2 regions of the Paraliobacillus sp. X-1268 genome follow, and region 2 is predicted to be linked to the other one. Evidence: predicted binding sites of a transcription regulator. Region 2 holds the regulator's gene; the other holds the start of a gene.

Region 1 (6,217 bases), on a different contig from region 2:
TGCTAAAGCCGAAGCAACTGGTGATCCACAGTTTAAAAAGTTGGCTCAGTTATTAAAAACTTCATATATTGATAAAGGAAAACTGGGCACTGCAACTGGAGAAGGCTTTTACAAATATCCTAATCCAAGCTTCGAGAAACCTGATTTTCTAAAAAATTAAGAGTAAATGAACAACTTAGTAGTAGGCGTTATCAAGAGTGTAACACTTTTACGATAACGCCTACTTTTTTATTCTTCATCACCTTCATTCACCTCACCTGCACTATTATTGACCATCTGTCCTTTAAATCCCTGTAGCGCCTTTAACAACCTTTTGTCTGATAAATTACTGTAATAAAAATAGCTTTTTGCTGTGTGTTTTGATAATAATAGACAGATAGCTTCTTGCTCTTTCTTATTCACGACCTCACCTTCCAATAAAAGATTTATAAAATCCTCATTGCCATTATATGAAATCTATTCTTTAATGTTATTTTATAGACTTATGTCTAGTAATTATAGTAGTTATTCGTCTTATCATACAACTTTGCTTGCCTAGAATTTTAACACATGTAAAGAAAAAGATACGTAATATATAATAAAAAGGATCCCTTTTTACTGGAATCCTTTAAAGGTACATTTTAAAATCAATTTGTTTGAACATCAGAGTCATTTATATATCCGGTAGTAGCCTTTCCATTCAAATATACAATTGCTTGGTACCAATTAGTAGTATGCGTATTATACAGTAATGTACTACCTTGGGCATAAGACTTCAAAACTTTGGAACCTTCAGATGCTAACGCATAAACGTTGGTTCTATTTTTTAAACCAGTTCCCTTAAGAGCTTCTGGACTATCTGTTATTACTTCAACATCAGTTTTATTTATATAGCCACTAGTTGCTTTTCCATTTATATATACCAGTGCTTGATACCAGTCACTAGAAAATGTTTTATACAGAAGTGTTGTTCCTTGGGCATAAGATTTTAAAACTTTCGAGCCTGTGGAAGCTAATGTATAAACATTCGTTTTATTTTTTAATCCTATCCCTTGAAGTGATTCCGGATTAGTTGTTCCTTCTTCAACATCTGCTTTATTTATATAGCCATTAGTTGCTTTTCCATTTACATATACCAGTGCTTGATACCAGTCACTAGAAAATGTTTCATACAGAAGTGTTGTTCCTTGGGCATAAGATTTTAAAACTTTCGAGCCTGTGGAAGCTAATGTATAAACATTCGTTTTATTTTTTAATCCTATCCCTTTAAGCGATTCTGGATTAGTTGTTCCTTCTTCAACATCTGCTTTATTTATATAACCATTAGTTGCTCTTCCATTTACATATACCGTTGCTTGATACCAGTCACTAGAGAATGTTTTATACAATAATGTTTTTCCTTGGGCATAAGACTTTAACACTTTCGAACCTGTGGAAGCTAATGTATAAACATTGGTTTTATTTTCCAATCCTACACCTTTTAATGAAATAGGGTCAGTATCGGTATTTTCAACATCATTTGTTTTAAAATAACCTGTTGTAGACTTTCCATTTATATATACAATAGCTTCATACCAATCACCTGAAAAAGACTTATATATCACCGGTTTACCTTGGTTATACGTTTTTAACTGATTACCATAACTATCATACACATGAGTAGGACTTTTTAATGTTATCCCTGAAAGGACTTCTTGTAATCCATCTTGTTCATAAGGTGATTGTGTCAATCCATATCCAAATATGTTGTCTCTTCCTTTATCACCTAAATCCACAACATTTTCTTGAAGCTTAGCACGTAATTGTTTTGCATTTAACGTTTTATTTTGTTGTTTAAGTAATGCTAAGTTTCCAGTAACAAATGGTGCAGCAGCAGATGTTCCATCCATAAGTCCATAAGCATTATTTAAACTTGTACTCATAATATTAACACCTGGTGCTGCGATTTCAATTTGAGGACCAGTTGCTGAAAAACTAGCTCCTTGATCATTTTTATCTGTTGCGGCAACAGCAATTACAGAATCATATTTAGCAGGGTAGGTTACCACATCACTAGAAACATCACCTAAACCATCATTGCCAGCTGAAGCAACAACAAGAATATTATTTTGATAAGCATTGTTTACAGATTCTTCTAAGATAACCGAATCCGTAGTAGCTCCTAAACTTATATTAATAATATCCATTTGATTTTCAATTGACCAATCAATAGCTGCTAATATATCAGATAAATAAGCATCTCCCGCTTTATTAGCAACCTTTACTGCATATATACTCGATTCGGGTGCAACCCCAACTGTACCGATACTATTGTTTTTTGCACCTATAATTCCAGCAACAAATGTCCCATGACCATTGTCATCAGCATATGATTCTGTATAACTTGTAAAAGATATTCCACCTGCAATCGTTAAGTCCTCATGCACAGAAATCCCTGTGTCTAATATAGCAACCTTAACTCCTTCTCCATTGAGATTCTTTACCATAGCTTTTGGAGAGCCTACACGCTCTATTCCCCAATCAACTGTCTGGTCTGTTACATCAAAAGTAATATCCTTTTCCACTGCAATGACATCTGGATTATTCTCTAGTTCTTCCATTTCATCAGTTGGAACCGTAGCAGCAACTGCTGGAACACTTTCCATTTCTCTATTAATCTCACCCTCAGCACTTTCTATTACACTTTCATTTATATCCTCTTTAAATAGAATGATAACTTTTTCCGAGCCTTCTTCAGCACTTATCACTGTAGGAAATAGTAGACATACACTAGCAATAAGTATTACTTTAATAGATTGTGCTATCATGATGGATCTTCCCCTTTATTAGTAACTTTATCTTTTAATAGATTATACTATATTAATCGGAATACTATTTAAATAATGTAGTAGTTTCACTAAAATTTACTGATCATAATAAAAAATAGCAAGGATCCCTGACTAGCGGAATCCTTGCTATCACTGTGTTTACATAAGTGCGCTCGGAGGGATTTGAACCCCCGACCCTTGGTACCGGAAACCAATGCTCTATCCCCTGAGCTACGAGCGCAGGATAAATTCTGAAAATGTGGACAAGCACTATTATAACGGATGATAGAAAGTAATTCAATTACAATCATATCACTTCTTTTATATCTTAAATAACAATACACTTTATGATCATTTAAACAAAAAAGAAACATATATATTTTAAATAGCTACATCCACAAAAAATAAGTACTCTCTGTTATAATAAATAATAAGGTTTATATTGCCAACCGAATGGGTAGGATACAGTTAGGTGTATCCTAAAAATAAAGTTAAAATAGAATGTGTTTTGTTTGACCTTTATTGACCATTTAGTTACTATATACATAGGAAGTTAATTCACTAATAGAAGAATGAAGCATTATAAGGAGGAAATTTTACAATGAATTTAATACCAACAGTTATTGAACAAACAAACCGCGGAGAACGTGCATATGACATCTATTCTCGCTTACTTAAAGATCGTATTATTATGTTAGGTAGTGGCATTGATGATAATGTTGCTAACAGCATTGTTGCACAGCTTTTATTCTTAGAAGCTGAGAGTCCTGGTAAAGATATCTCTATCTACATCAACTCACCAGGTGGTTCCATTACAGCTGGAATGGCAATTTATGATACAATGCAATTTATTAAATCAGATGTTTCAACAATCTGTGTTGGTATGGCAGCATCTATGGGTGCATTCTTACTAACTGCTGGAGCGCCTGGTAAACGTTATGCACTGCCAAATAGTGAAGTAATGATTCACCAACCGCTTGGTGGTACACAAGGGCAAGCATCCGACATTCAGATCCATGCTAATCGTATTATTGAAATGCGTGCTAAACTAAATCAAATTATTGCTGATACTACAGGTCAACCAATTGAAGTTATTGAGAAAGATACAGATCGTGATAACTTTATGAGTGCACATAAAGCAAAAGAATATGGTTTAATTGACCAAGTAATGGAAAAGAAACCAACTGAATAATTAATAATTAAAGAACGGAGCAAATTTAAATTTGCTCCGTTCTTTTTATTCCTATACATTATATTAGTGCTCTACTACGTTAGTTGCGTTACTTAAATATGTTGCTAATGTTTCAATAGCAACTTCTGAATCTGCACCTTCACCAGATAATGTTATCGTTTCACCACTAGCTATTGCTAAGCTTAACAATCCCATAATACTTTTTGCGTTTACTCGTCTACTACCTTTTTCCAAAAATATTTCAGAGGCAAAATTATTTGCTTTTTGAACAAATTCCGAGGCTGGCCTTGCTTGTAACCCAGGTTCTACTGCCACCACTAACGTTTTACTTTCCATCATTTTATCTCCTCTCAAAATTAACTAAATAGAGAAAGCGTTATCATTTCAATGTGCTATAATAAAATGTATGTTATCTTCTTAACTATTATACATGTAAGCGCATGCATAAACAATAATATTATTCAAAGATAAAAAACATCGATTTACTAATATATAAAGAAGCACGTCTTTATAATTAGTAACTATCGATGTGGGTCTACATTACTTTATTACATTTGTTGTTGATTCGAACGCAAGTGTTCTGCAAACTCATCAATTTTCTTGAGTCGATGGTTAATACCTGATTTACTAATCTTACCACCAGATACTAATTCCCCTAGTTCTTTTAAAGATAAGTCTGCGTTTTGAACCCGTAATTGTGCAATTTCTTGAAGTTTGTCTGGTAAAGATTCTAATCCGGCTGTTCGTTCTATGAATTTAATATTTTCTACTTGACGAAACGCTGCACCAATTGTTTTATTCAAATTAGCTGTTTCACAATTTACTAGACGATTAACGGAATTTCTCATATCACGCATAATTCGAACATCTTCAAATTTAAATAATGCATTATGTGCACCCGTGTAATTTAAAAACTCTGTAATTTTTTCTGCCTCTTTAATGTATGAAATATATCCATTTCTTCTTTCTAAAATACGGGCGTGAAGATTAAAAGAATTCATTAATTCACATAAAGAATCATTATGCTCTTGATAAGCATTTGATATTTCTAAATGATAAGAAGATGTCTCAGGATTATTAACCGATCCTCCTGCTAAAAAGGCGCCCCTTAAATAAGCACGTTTACAACATTTCTTTTTAAGATATTTAGTAGAAATATTTCGTACAAGGGAAAATGGACCATCTAGAATATCTAATTCCGATAATATCTCTTGTGCCCCTTCTGTCATGCGAACGATATATACGTTATTTTTCTTTAATTTCATTTTCTTTCGTACAAGTAACTTTATTGGATAGTTATATAAAGATTTTATTAGGGTATAGATGCGACGGGCTATTGCAGCGTTTTCCGTTTGTACATCCAATACATATTCATGTCGAGAGAAAGAAATTGCACCGTTCATTCTTATTAAGGCAGCAAGTTCTGATTCTATACAACACGTTTTATTATCAATTTGTGTTAATTCCTTTTTAATTTCAGATGCAAAAGACATTTTTTCACCTTCCTGTCTTACTTCTCCATTATCCTACTAAGTTACTTAAAATTTTCGCCACTTTTCCAGTATCATGACGTAACATTTTTTTAGTATAATCAATGATATCAGCTTCAATAATTTCTAAACCCATTTCAATTAGGCGATCCGTATCATAGATGACTGGTTCGGCATTCTCTTTTGCATATTTTTTTTGCAAACTTTCATCAATTGGTTTGTTATGGACGAGTACAGAATGAATACAACCTTCTCCTACATGCTGTGTAATTGCTTTGACATGATCAGCAGCCGTATATCCTGTTGTTTCTCCTTCTTGTGTCATAACATTACAAACATATACTACTTTACCTCTAGCATCTCTTAACGCATCACCAATTTCCGGTACAATTAAATTCGGCATTGTACTCGTATACAAACTTCCAGGTGCAATCACTACTAAATCTGCTTCTTTAATAGCAACAATCGCTTCTGGTAATGGCAATACGATCTCCGGCTTTAAAAATACACGTTTAATTACTTTTCCAGCAAGCGGAATATTTGATTCACCTGCTATAATTTCACCGTCTTCCATTTCGGCATGCAAAAACATATTTTGATTAGCGATCGGATATATATTACCTTTTACATTCAAGACGCGGGATATTTCCTTAATCCCATCATAAAAGTCTCCTGTAACAGATGTCATTGCAGCTAATAATAAATTCCCCATTGAATGTCCAGATAATCCATTGCCATTCACAAAACGA
Region 2 (6,217 bases):
CTTTGCCCCTGCGAGAGTAGGACGTCGCTAAGCAACTATAAAACATCTATTACTTCATTGTAATAGATGTTTTTTTGTTTTGATTCTATTCAATCTATGCTTTACATAAAAGGTTAATATCGCAGATGAGCGTAAAATTATTTAGTTGTAGCAACGTTCCACTTCAAGTTTTTCTTTTTAATAATAAATAAGTAAACGTAATTAGCTAATATTTAATTAAATATACATTAATTTTATTTTCACTTTTTTTATAATAAAATATTGAATAAAATCACGCTAATTATTAACGCTAATCGTATAATTTAATTAGATAATAAATGTGACAGATATTTTAGGTCAATTGCCAAAAAAGTAGGTTTTCACTTTTCATTTAGGTGTGTTTTATGGTATCTTATTAGTAGATACTAAGATCAAATATTAATTTTTTGACAAATTGTATTTTAAAGGGGATATTTATAATGAAAAAAATTGCATGGATCACTGACAGTACGTGTGGTTTATCACAGGAATTCATTGATGAACATAACATCCATGTACTACCGATGATTGTAAACATAAATAACATCTCATACCGTGAAGATATAGATATTAGTAAAGATGAAATCTATGACATATTGCAAGAACACGGAGAAGGTGCTAAAACAAGTCAGCCACCTTATGGGGAATTTGTTGAATTATATAAAAAGTTAAAAGATGAATATGAGATAGGTATTGCGATTCATGCTTCTAGTGAGTTAACTGGAACGTATCAAAGTTCTGTCACAGCATCAGAGATGTTTGACTTCCCGGTTGAAGTTATTGATTCAAAAATTGGTTCCTATGCATTAGGGAAAATGATTAGAAATGGAATTCAATTTGAATCAGAAGGTAAGGATCATCAAGAGATTGTTAAGATATTAAAGACATATCCTGAAAAGGCTGAAATGTACTTACTTCCAGAAAGTTTTGAACAATTAAAACGAAGTGGAAGAGTAAGCACAACACAAACAATTTTTGCTAATTTACTGCATATTAACTTACTATTAAGATTTTATAATGGAAAAATATTGGTGGAGGAAAAGATTAGAACGAAGAAGAAGTCTAAGAATCGAATCTTTCAAATTATTGATGAGGCAATTAAAGAAAATCAATTTAAAGAAATGTGCATTATGCATGCAGGTATGAAGGAAAAGGCGCTAAAATGGAAAGAAGAATTAGAAAATATACATGAAGAAATTAAAATTCAAGTTGAAACATTAGTGCCGGTGGCAGGGGTACATGCAGGTCATGGTACAATGTCAATTTCTTGGTTAAAGGAAAAGTGATTTTTAATGGTTAAGAGTAGGTACCTAATTGGTATCTACTTTAATTTTTACTTTTATAAAAAAGTAAAAATTCAGATAACTTTTTAAGTAAATCATAAAACGGGTAAAAAAAGAATAGAATAGTTGGGCGCTTGGATTTTGAAAATAAGTTATACTAAATAAAAAGATATCTATAAATAAGATAGAAACAAAGGGGGCAAGCCGTTGTTATAACGGTGCGATATGGAAATTATACAAAATTTATTTGATGAAGAGTTTGTGTTGATGAGTTCGAGAATTATTGTAGCTCTAATACTATCAGGACTAATTGGTCTGGAAAGAGAAATTAACAATCATTCTGCGGGATTTAGAACGCATATTCTTGTTGGAATTAGTTCCTGTTTAATGATGCTACTATCACTCTATGGTTTTGATACATATTTTGAAAAGTATGGAGACGTTGTCCAGTTTGACCCAGCAAGAATCCCTTCTTACGTAATAAGTGGTATCGGTTTTCTCGGTGCAGGCACAATTATTGTAAGTGGAAGAACAATTCGTGGATTAACAACCGCCGCTTCCATATGGGCCGTTGCAGCATTGGGTTTAGTTATTGGGATTGGCATGTATAAAGTTGCTATACTTACGACGATAATAATTTTATTAAGTCTAATATTCTTAAATAACTTTGAAAAGAAGATCTCGAAAAAAAGAAACTTTATCTCTTTTCAAATTCTAGTTAATCAACATATGCAGATTCGTGAATTACTAGCTAAAGTTGAACAATTCGATGTAATTATTCGTAAACTAGAAATGGAAAAAGATGATGAATCAGATCGAATGATTATAATAGAGATGGAGAGTAATGAGACCTTGGATAAAACAGAATTATATCATCAATTAATGGACTTAAAGCAAGTGAAACAAGTGAATGAGTTAGACTGATTTTAGCTGATTAATTTGTTTAGTCATTTTGTTTGCAAGAATTTCGAAGTAGCGTATAATGAAGGTATAGTCAAAGATAGTCAAAGTCAGTTATGAGGAGGAGGCAAATGCGAAATATTTCAGATGTGATTGAAGCGTATTTAAAACAAATTATTCTAGGCAATAATAAAAACATTATTGAAATTAAACGCAGTGAAGTGGCTGATCAATTCGAGTGTGTGCCTTCTCAAATCAACTATGTAATCAATACTCGTTTCACAGTGGAAAGAGGGTATTTAGTTGAGAGTAAACGTGGTGGAGGCGGCTATATACGTATTACACGTCTTACAATTGATGATAAGACAAAACTACTTGATGAAATCATTGATATGGTTCAACCTACTGTTACGCAACATGCTGCCATTGATATATTAGAACGAATGTTAGAAGAAAAACTGATTACTAAAAGAGAAGCAAAAATAATGATTAGTGCCTTAACTCGTGATACACTTGCATTTCAATTACCTATACGGGATGAAATTAGGGCAAGAATTATGACTGCTATGTTAGCCTCTATAAAATATGAAATGTAGAACTTCTAGAGAAATAGATTTTAAAAGAGTCACATAGTATATTAAAAGAACAATAATAACTTCTGTCTCTGATAGGGAGGGACCATGAGGATGAAATGTGAAGAATGTCAAGAAAGGCCGGCTACACTCCATTTAACAAAGGTAGTAAATGAAAATAAAACAGAAATACATGTATGTGAACGTTGCGCAAAAGAAAAAGGATATATTTCTCATGATGAATATGCTTATTCTATTCATGATTTGTTATCTGGTTTATTCAATTTTGACTCTTCTTTCTCTAAGGAACACAAACACAGTCAAGAAGAAAATGGTGCTTTAATATGTCCAAAGTGTGGAATGACATATCATCAGTTTACACAACTAGGTAAGTTCGGATGTTCTAGTTGTTATTATACTTTTGCAGACAATTTAAATCCTATTTTCCGTCGTGTACATAGTGGAAATACTACGCATGATGGTAAGATACCAAAAAGAAGAGGCACTGACCTAAAGCAAAAACGCTTAATACAGGGTTATAAAGAAGAATTACAACAATTGATCCAAACGGAAGCTTTTGAGGAAGCTGCGAAAATGCGTGATAAGATAAAGGATTTAGAAAAGAAACAGTGGAATACCGAGGAGTATAAGGATGGCGGTGATGAATAATGTCTTTGCAACCATTTATAAATGAAGCAATTAGTCCGTGGATGAAAGAAGAAGGACCAGATAATGATATTGTCATGAGTACTCGTATTCGTTTAGCGAGAAATTTTGAACAATATCCATTTCCTATTATTGCTAAAGAACAAGAGTTGGCACCTGTTGTTTCCTTAATGAAGAATAATTATCACGAACAGTCATTTGATAAATATCAAGACTTGCAATTTATTGGGATGGAAGAATTAAGGCCTGTTGAGAAGCGAGTCTTAGTTGAAAAACATTTAATTAGTCCTCAACTTGCTGAAAAAGCGAAAAATAGTGGTGTGTTGATATCAGAAAATGAACAGGTTTCCGTAATGATAAATGAGGAAGACCATATCAGAATGCAACTATACTTTCCAGGGCTGCAATTAGAAAATGCTTTAACACAAGCCTTTCTTTTTGATGATTGGTTAGAAGAAAAAATTGATTATGCTTTTGAAGAAACGAGAGGATATTTAACAAGCTGTCCTACCAATGTCGGAACAGGCATGAGAGCTTCAGTTATGATGCATCTACCTGCTCTAACCCTTACTCAAAAAATGAGTAAGATGATTCCTGCGATTAACCAGCTAGGTTTAGTGGTAAGGGGTATATATGGTGAGGGTAGTGAAGCTGTAGGAAATATTGTTCAGATTTCTAACCAAGTTACATTGGGAAGATCAGAATTAGATATTATTGAAGACTTGCAAAGTGTCGTTGAGAAATTGATCGAACAAGAAAGACATGCAAGACTGTTGTTAGTTGAACAATCTGAATTACGATTAGAAGATCGTGTTTTTAGATCTTATGGAATATTAAAGTATAGCAGGATTTTAGAATCAAAAGAAGCCGCTACCTGTTTATCAGATTTAAGGCTTGGAATTGATGTAGGTTATATAAATAATATTTCAAAAACGATATTGAATGAATTAATGATTCTAACTCAACCAGGTTTTTTACAACAAAATGCAAAAGAAACATTAACAGCTAGTGAAAGAGATATACGACGAGCTTCAATTATTAGAGAACGATTAAATTCAGAAAATTGATCTGGTAGGAGGAATACCAAATGATGTTTGGACGATTTACAGAAAGAGCGCAAAAGGTATTGGCACTTTCACAAGAGGAAGCAGTAAGATTAGGGCATAACAATATTGGAACAGAACATATTTTACTAGGTTTAATAAATGAAGGTGAAGGTATTGCTGCTAAAGCACTAACAAGCTTAGGTTTAGAAACTGAAAAAATCCAACAAGAAGTTGAGAATTTAATAGGTAAAGGTGAAAAAGTATCTCAAACAATTCACTATACACCTAGGGCTAAAAAGGTAATAGAACTTTCAATGGATGAAGCACGTAAACTTGGTCATTCGTATGTAGGTACAGAGCATATACTCTTAGGTTTGATACGTGAAGGTGAAGGTGTGGCAGCGCGTGTATTAAATAATATTGGTGTTAGTCTAAATAAAGCTCGCCAGCAAGTATTACAATTGCTTGGAAGTAATGAAACAGCAAGAAAGAACCAAGGAAGAAATGGACAGGCAACAGCTGCAAACACACCAACACTAGATTCGTTAGCACGTGATTTAACTGCAATAGCAAAAGAGGGAAATATTGATCCAGTTATCGGTCGTGAAAAAGAAATCGAACGTGTGATTCAAGTGTTAAGTCGTCGTACAAAGAATAATCCCGTATTGATTGGGGAACCAGGTGTCGGTAAGACGGCTGTAGCTGAAGGTCTAGCACAGCAAGTTGTCAACAATGAAATACCTGAAATGTTACGTGATAAGCGTGTAATGACGTTGGATATGGGTACTGTTGTGGCTGGCACAAAATATCGTGGAGAATTTGAAGACCGTTTAAAAAAAGTTATGGAAGAGATTCGTCAAGCTGGTAATGTAATTCTGTTTATTGATGAATTGCATACGTTAATTGGTGCAGGTGGTGCTGAAGGTGCAATTGACGCATCAAATATACTAAAACCATCTCTTGCTAGAGGTGAATTACAATGTATTGGCGCAACAACTATAGATGAATATCGTAAATACATTGAAAAAGATGCAGCGTTAGAACGTAGATTCCAACCAATCAGAGTGGAAGAACCGACGCTAGAAGAATCTATTTTAATCTTAAAAGGCTTACGAGATCGTTACGAGGCACATCATCGTGTTACGATAACTGATGAAGCAATTGAAGCTGCAGCAAACCTTTCAAATCGTTATATAACAGACCGTTTCCTACCGGATAAAGCGATTGATTTAATTGATGAAGCAGGTTCAAAAGTGCGTTTACGTTCCTACACAGCTCCACCAAACTTGAAGGAATTGGAGCAGGACCTAGAAGAAGTTAGAAAAGAAAAAGATGCTGCAGTACAGAGCCAAGAGTTTGAGAAAGCAGCTTCTCTACGTGATAGTGAGCAAAGATTGCGAGAAGAAGTAGAAACAACGAAAGAAAAATGGAAAGAAAAGCAAGGACAAGAAAGCTCTGAAGTAACTGTAGAAGATATTGCTAGTATTGTATCTACATGGACTGGTGTTCCTGTTGCTGCATTAACAAAAGATGAGAGTGAACGGTTACTAAACTTAGAACATATTTTACATGATCGTATTATCGGCCAAGGGGAAGCAGTAGATGCTGTTTCTAAAGCGATTCGTCGTGCCCGTGCAGGTTTAAAGGATCCTAAACGTCCAATTGGGTCATTTATATTCCTAGGTCCAACGGGTGTGGGTAAAACAGAATTAGCACGTGCACTAGCAGAATC

What was found. Region 2 encodes CtsR, which represses protease genes until heat stress. Its sites were predicted from a motif close to ATGGTCAATAAAGGTCAAACA; they were not measured.
Region 1: a site for CtsR is predicted at 3,296-3,316, ahead of clpP (ATP-dependent Clp endopeptidase proteolytic subunit ClpP). Genes of this name have one in related genera too.

What each region holds. Positions count from the first base shown of each region.
Region 1 is NZ_QJSK01000006.1:13,480-19,696, forward strand. It holds gene D2K62_RS09570 (3-hydroxyacyl-CoA dehydrogenase) at 1-160, shown strand, start outside; gene D2K62_RS18760 (hypothetical protein) at 229-402, opposite strand; gene D2K62_RS09575 (S8 family peptidase) at 627-2,786, opposite strand; tRNA gene D2K62_RS09580 (tRNA-Arg) at 2,955-3,027, opposite strand; gene clpP (ATP-dependent Clp endopeptidase proteolytic subunit ClpP) at 3,388-3,978, shown strand; gene D2K62_RS09590 (HPr family phosphocarrier protein) at 4,042-4,314, opposite strand; gene whiA (DNA-binding protein WhiA) at 4,527-5,471, opposite strand; gene D2K62_RS09600 (gluconeogenesis factor YvcK family protein) at 5,500-6,217, opposite strand, start outside.
Region 2 is NZ_QJSK01000015.1:62,055-68,271, reverse strand. It holds rRNA gene rrf (5S ribosomal RNA) at 1-33, shown strand, start outside; gene D2K62_RS14345 (DegV family protein) at 459-1,304, shown strand; gene D2K62_RS14340 (MgtC/SapB family protein) at 1,569-2,225, shown strand; gene D2K62_RS14335 (CtsR family transcriptional regulator) at 2,333-2,797, shown strand; gene mcsA (protein-arginine kinase activator protein McsA) at 2,888-3,442, shown strand; gene mcsB (protein-arginine kinase McsB) at 3,442-4,506, shown strand; gene clpC (ATP-dependent protease ATP-binding subunit ClpC) at 4,527-6,217, shown strand, end outside.